Regions from separate parts of the Anoxybacillus ayderensis genome, predicted to be linked through region 1. Evidence: a T-box and tRNA genes for the amino acid it is inferred to sense, from the RefSeq annotation. Region 1 holds a T-box; the other holds one or more tRNA genes.
The links. The T-box of region 1 lies ahead of pheS (phenylalanine--tRNA ligase subunit alpha). A T-box ahead of a tRNA ligase gene usually reads a tRNA of that ligase, here a tRNA-Phe.
Positions count from the first base shown of each region.

Region 1 (3,419 bases):
ATATAATCATGAACGCTTTCGCTGTTTTCGTGAAGTTCGATTGTCGGTAGCTTTACGCTCCGTCCTAAAATAGCCGCTACTTCATAAGCAACGCCAATCATACTTAAGCAATCAGCACGGTTTGGCGTTAAACTAAGTTCTAACACTTCGTCATCTAAGTAAAGTAGTTCTAGCGCATCAGCTCCGACCGGCGCATCGCTTGGGAAAACGAAAATGCCGTCGGCGTATTCTTTCGGCACTAATTTTGACTCCACGCCAAGTTCTTGCAACGAACAAATCATGCCGTTCGATTCCTCACCGCGCAATTTGGCGCGTTTAATTTTAAAGTTGCCAGGCAATACAGCTCCTACTTTAGCAACGGCAACCTTTTGTCCTTTTGCGACGTTCGGTGCCCCGCAAATAATTTGCACCGGCTCTCCTTCACCGATATCAACGAAACATTTGCTTAATTTATCAGCATTCGGATGTTGTTCACGCTCAAGTACATGTCCGATGACGACACCTTGTATTCCTTTATTGCGCACCTCAACACTTTCCACTTCAATGCCTGCTTTTGTGATGCGATCAGCCAATTCTTTTGCGGTAATGCCTGTTAAATCGACATATTGTTGTAGCCATTTATATGAAACAAACATCGTTCCAACCTCCTTTTACACCCGACTAAATTGTTGTAAGAAACGAACATCGTTTTGATAAAAATGACGAATATCATCAATGCCGTACTTCAACATCGCAATACGCTCTGGCCCCATCCCGAACGCAAAGCCTGTATATTTTTTTGAATCAAATCCCGCCATCTCCAGCACGTTCGGATGAACCATCCCAGCACCTAAAATTTCAATCCAACCTGTTCCTTTACATACGCTGCAACCGTGTCCACCGCAATTGGCACATGAAACATCTACTTCAACAGACGGCTCAGTAAATGGGAAAAAGCTCGGGCGGAAACGAATGTCGCGGTCTTCACCAAACATTTTGCGAGCAAACTCGCGCAACGTTCCTTTTAAGTCGCTCATGCGAATATGTTCATCGACGACAAGCCCTTCAATTTGCGTAAATTGATGCGAATGTGTCGCATCGTCGTTGTCGCGACGATATACTTTTCCCGGGCAAATGATTTTTACTGGACCGCGTCCTTGATGTTTTTCCATCGTGCGCGCTTGCACAGGTGACGTATGCGTGCGCAATAAAATTTCCTCTGTAATATAAAAGGAATCTTGCATATCGCGCGCTGGATGACCTTTTGGCAAATTGAGCGCTTCAAAGTTGTAATAGTCTTTTTCGACTTCCGGTCCTTCAGCAATCGTATAGCCCATGCCGATAAATAAATCTTCAATTTCTTCAATGACGCGCGTTAACGGATGATGATTGCCGCGTCTAATCGGACGTCCTGGAAGTGTCACGTCAATCGCTTCCGCCGCTAGTTTTTTCTCGACTTCTGCTTGTTCAAGGGTTGCTTGCTTTGCTTCAAGCGCTGTTTGAATCACTTCGCGCACTTCGTTCACAAGCGCTCCCATGACAGGACGCTCTTCAGGAGACAATGCTCCCATGCCGCGCAGCACTTCTGTAATTGGACCTTTTTTACCGAGATATGCGACGCGCACGTCATTGAGCGCTTTTAAATCGTTTGCCTGTTCAATTTTTTCAAGTGCTTCTTGTTGAAGCTGTTGTAACCGCTCCTTCATAAAAACCCTCCTCTGATCGATATAAATAAAAAAACTCGCCCCTAATATAAGGGACGAGTGCACCCGCGGTACCACCCTTGTTAGCTATGCCGTTCGCATAGCTCACTTCATTAAGATAACGGTTTACACCGGAACGCCTTTACATTTTGCATGTGCAAAATGGTCCAAGCGCCAACTCCCGAGGTGAATTCACTTGCTTCTACCATAAAAACGCTCGCAGTCTATGGCGTTTTCTCCCTGAATGGCGATCGGCAAGCTACTCTTCTCGATCATCGTCTTTTCATCATGAAATTCTTCATTTATTATAAGCAAATGTGCCATCAGGTGCAAGGCAATCATGTAAGCATACGTTTATTTTTTCTGTAAATGATACAGTAAAATGCCTGTCGCAATGGCGACGTTTAATGATTCCGCTTTCCCGTAAATCGGCACGTATAAGTTCGTTGTCGTCTGTTTTAGCCATTGCTCATTCACTCCGCTTCCTTCGTTGCCAACAATTAATGCAAACGATGACGAAGGAGCGACAGAACGATAGTCTACCCCATGTTGAAGCGATGTGCCATAAATAGGAATATGCCTATTTTGAAAGCGGGCGATCCATTGCCCGATATCTTCTTTTATAACAGGGAAATGAAACAGTGAGCCTTGCGTGGCACGAATGACTTTTGCGTTGTATATATCTGCGCTTCCCTCACCAACAACAACGACGTCTACTCCTGCGGCATCTGCGGTGCGAATGATCGTCCCGACATTCCCCGGATCTTGAACGGCATCAATGAACAACGCGGTTTGTACATCGTCGACGTTCCAATGCAATTGTTTGCATACCGCTGCGATGCCTTGCGGTGTTTCCGTGTCGCTAATTGTTTTCATCACGTCATTTGTCACGATCGTCATCGGAATGTGTGCAACGTTCCAGCTTGCGGGAATAATCGCATGCTCCGCAACAATCAGTTCTTCGATATGAACGCCACTTTTGATTGCCTCTTCGACTAAATGAAATCCTTCAATGAGAAACAACCCGGTTTTGTCGCGCTCTTTTTTCGTTGAAAGTTTTTTCCATTGCTTCACTCGCTCATTTTTTGTTGATTCAATTCGTTTCACTCGTTGTTCCCCCAATGTTTCGCAATAAATTCATCGCGACCTGAGGCAGCGCGGTCTTCTTTATAATGTTTCGGATTTTTTTTATGGTAATTTTGATGATAGTCTTCTGCTGGATAAAACGTTGTCGCAGGTAAAATTTTTGTCACAATCGGTTTTGAAAAACGTCCGCTTTCTTCGAGTTGTTTTTTCGATTGCTCCGCTAATGTTTTTTGTCGCTCATTATGATAAAAAATAGCTGTTCGATATTGCGGACCACGATCATGAAATTGCCCGCCATCATCCGTCGGATCAATTTGACACCAATATAACTCTAACAATTTTTCGTACGGAAATACATCTGGATCGAACGTAATTTGTACGGCTTCGTAATGTCCTGTCGTCCCTGTTTTCACTTGTTCATATGTCGGATGTTCGACATGACCGCCGGTGTATCCAGAAACAATGCCATAAATGCCATCAAGTTCTTCAAACGGAGTGACCATGCACCAAAAACAACCTCCAGCAAATGTCGCTTTTTCCATCTTTCTCTCTCCTCTTTGATGAATAGTAGTTACCATTATAGCAAAAACTACGTACGCAATACATAAAGAATGGAGTGAGTCAAATGGATTTTAATTTACGTGGTGCCGT
Region 1 covers NZ_JACDUV010000004.1:180,279-183,697, reverse strand. Annotated here, with positions in the region: gene pheT (phenylalanine--tRNA ligase subunit beta) at 1-635, opposite strand, end outside; gene pheS (phenylalanine--tRNA ligase subunit alpha) at 651-1,685, opposite strand; T-box leader at 1,732-1,967, opposite strand; gene HNR63_RS07555 (TrmH family RNA methyltransferase) at 2,037-2,789, opposite strand; gene msrA (peptide-methionine (S)-S-oxide reductase MsrA) at 2,786-3,310, opposite strand; gene sspI (small acid-soluble spore protein SspI) at 3,394-3,419, shown strand, end outside.

Region 2 (3,419 bases), on a different contig from region 1:
ATCGTTTGCGCTAGTAAAATGCCTAGCAACGCTGTAATGACTAAAGCGATTCCTGTTCCGGTCGCTAAAATGTTATTAATTTGCCTCATCTGTGCGAAAACATTTTCCATCGAGGCGATAACATAAATAGCGCCTTTTATTTCGTTCTTTACTTTAATTGGAGTCGAGGAAATATACATGCGATGACCTGTTTTCGGATCGACAAGCATTTTTTCTGTCATTTCGCCCGCGACTAACGTTCGTTTAATTAGTAAATCTGTCGTACGTTTTCCGACAATATTTTGATTGTATGGGTTCGATGTGCCTAATACTTTACTTTTATTATCAATAACGCGCACTTCAGAAATATCTTGTGACACGAAATCTTGTAAAATCGCGCGAATTTCTTCTTCTATTGTAGGACTTTTTTTATCGCGTTCTTTATTCATTTCTTGTTCAATATTATAAGCAAGCAAAATTACGCGCTCATTCAAAGAGTTTTTAAAGTTTTCAACGAGTTGCGCTTCTAATTGGCGCACGAAATAAGCCCCGATAATTTGCATCGCAATTAAAATAAGCAAAATGTAAATCAAGGCAAATTTCACGTGAATTGATTGGAATATACTTACTTTTCTCATGCGGTTACTCCTGTTCCGGATTTCGTAAATAATATCCTACCCCTCGTCTCGTCACAATCCACGTCGGATGCGAAGGGTTGTCCTCAATTTTTTCACGCAAACGTCGAACCGTTACATCAACGGTACGCACATCGCCAAAATAATCGTATCCCCATACCGTTTGAAGTAAATGTTCACGTGTCATCACTTGACCGATATGTTTCGCTAAGTAGTGAAGAAGTTCAAACTCGCGGTGAGTTAATTCAATTTCCTCGCCTCGTTTAGATACAATATAAGCGTCTGGATGAATGGTGAGCGAACCAATTTTTATTTCGCTCATTTCCTTTACATCTTGTTCTTGTCTTTGTTGATGGCGACGCAAATTAGCTTTCACGCGCGCCAGCAACTCGCGCGTACTAAATGGTTTCGTGACATAATCGTCCGCACCGAGCTCTAGTCCAAGCACTTTATCAATTTCAGAATCTTTCGCTGTCAACATAATGATCGGCATATCGTATTTCTTACGAATTTCGCGGCATACTTCCATACCATCTTTTTGTGGAAGCATAATATCTAATAAAATTAAATCAGGTTGAATATCCTCTACTTTTTGTAGTGCCTCCATCCCGTCGTATGCACAATATACGTCATATCCTTCTTTTCTTAAATTAAATTGCAAAATGTCAGCAATCGGTTTTTCATCATCAACAACTAAAATTTTTTTCTCCATTTATGTTCACTCCCCCAAAAAGGCGTATTTACATATAGTGTACCATGTCACTATTATAAAATAAAAAAGCATAGACACATATATGTATCTATGCTTACAAGTGGCTCGGGACGGAATCGAACCGCCGACACAAGGATTTTCAGTCCTTTGCTCTACCGACTGAGCTACCGAGCCATATGAATTGTAGCTTCATACTTTATTTATTCAAAAACCAAACGTCCTTCGTCCCGCTCTCGGTTTGCTTACGCAAGATGTGCGCCCATGATTATAAAAAAATGGCGGTTCCGACGGGATTCGAACCCGCGATCTCCTGCGTGACAGGCAGGCATGTTAACCCCTACACCACGGAACCGTATTCTAACAGACATCTATTATTTTATTATATAATTAGTAATAAGGCAATAGTTTTTTTAAAAAAACGTCGACGAACGAGTCATCGACGTTTTTTCTTATGCATATACGTTACGGACAACATTCGTTTGAGAACGGTCTGGCCCGACAGAGAAAATAGAAAGTGGAATACCTGTCAATTGCGAAATGCGTTCAACGTAACGGCGTGCGTTAGCTGGAAGTTCGTCTAAGCTTTTTACGCCAGTAATATCTTCTGTCCACCCTGGCAATTCTTCATATACAGGTTCGCATTCCGCTAGCACTTTTAAGCTTGCAGGAAACTCTTCTATGATCTGTCCTTTATATCGATAAGCGACGCAAATTTTTAACGTCTCAATACCTGTTAATACATCGATTGAGTTTAAAGATAAATCTGTAATCCCACTAACTCGGCGTGCATGGCGAACAACAACGCTATCGAACCAACCGACACGACGTGGGCGCCCTGTCGTCGTTCCATACTCGCGGCCTACTTCACGAATGCGGTCACCGATTTCATTGTTTAACTCCGTTGGAAACGGACCGTCACCGACACGTGTTGTATATGCTTTAGCTACACCAACAACATGTTTAATTTTTGTCGGACCAACACCTGAACCAATCGTTACCCCACCAGCCACAGGGTTAGATGAAGTAACGAACGGATACGTTCCTTGGTCAATATCTAACATGACGCCTTGGGCGCCTTCAAATAAAACACGACGTCCTTCATCGAGCGCATCGTTTAATACGACGGACGTATCACAAACATACTTTGCGATTTGTTGCCCATATTCATAATATTCATCAAGAATGTGTTCTAGTTTAAATCCTTCAACACCGTACACTTTTTCAAAAAGTACGTTTTTCTCCGCTAAATTACGGGCTAATTTTTCTTCAAATACTTCACGGTCGAGCAAATCTGCGATGCGGATGCCGACACGTGCCGCTTTATCCATATAAGCAGGGCCAATTCCTTTTTTCGTCGTTCCGATTTTATTAGCCCCTTTTCGTTCTTCTTCTACTTCATCAAGCTTTAAATGATAAGGCAAAATCACATGGGCACGGTTGCTGATGCGCAAATTTTCCGTGCTTACACCACGCTCGTGTAAATACGCTAATTCTTGCACAAGCGCTTTCGGATCAACAACCATTCCGTTTCCAATGACACAAATTTTATCTTTATAAAAAATGCCAGAAGGAATTAAATGTAATTTATACTTTTCGCCGTTAAATACAATCGTATGTCCGGCGTTATTTCCACCTTGATATCGTGCAATCACTTCTGCATGTTGTGATAAAAAGTCTGTAATTTTTCCCTTTCCTTCATCGCCCCATTGTGTTCCAACAACAACAACTGAAGACATGGCGAGCACCTCCGCTTCATCAATTCCAAACAAAGTAAGTGTACCAAATCAACTACGAAAAATCAATAAAAAACCGAACGTTTATATATGATTTTATGTTTTTTATTCGTATTCAATTAAGCTCCAGGCGGAACGTTCGCATCATCGAAGCGGCGCTCTAAGTTGACAAACTTGTTATACTCTTTAACAAAAGCAAGCTGTACAGTACCAACCGGACCGTTCCGTTGTTTTGCGATAATAATTTCAATGATGTTTTTGTTTTCCGATTCTTTATCGTAATAATCATCGCGATATAAAAAAGCAACAATATCCGCATCTTGCTCAATACTTCCCGATTCACGCAAGTCAGACATCATC
Region 2 covers NZ_JACDUV010000001.1:28,701-32,119, reverse strand. Annotated here, with positions in the region: gene walK (cell wall metabolism sensor histidine kinase WalK) at 1-617, opposite strand, end outside; gene yycF (response regulator YycF) at 622-1,326, opposite strand; tRNA gene HNR63_RS00165 (tRNA-Phe) at 1,428-1,500, opposite strand; tRNA gene HNR63_RS00160 (tRNA-Asp) at 1,603-1,678, opposite strand; gene HNR63_RS00155 (adenylosuccinate synthase) at 1,776-3,062, opposite strand; gene dnaB (replicative DNA helicase) at 3,179-3,419, opposite strand, start outside.
Region 2: it encodes a tRNA-Phe, which carries the amino acid that the T-box ahead of pheS (phenylalanine--tRNA ligase subunit alpha) is inferred to sense. The anticodon was not compared.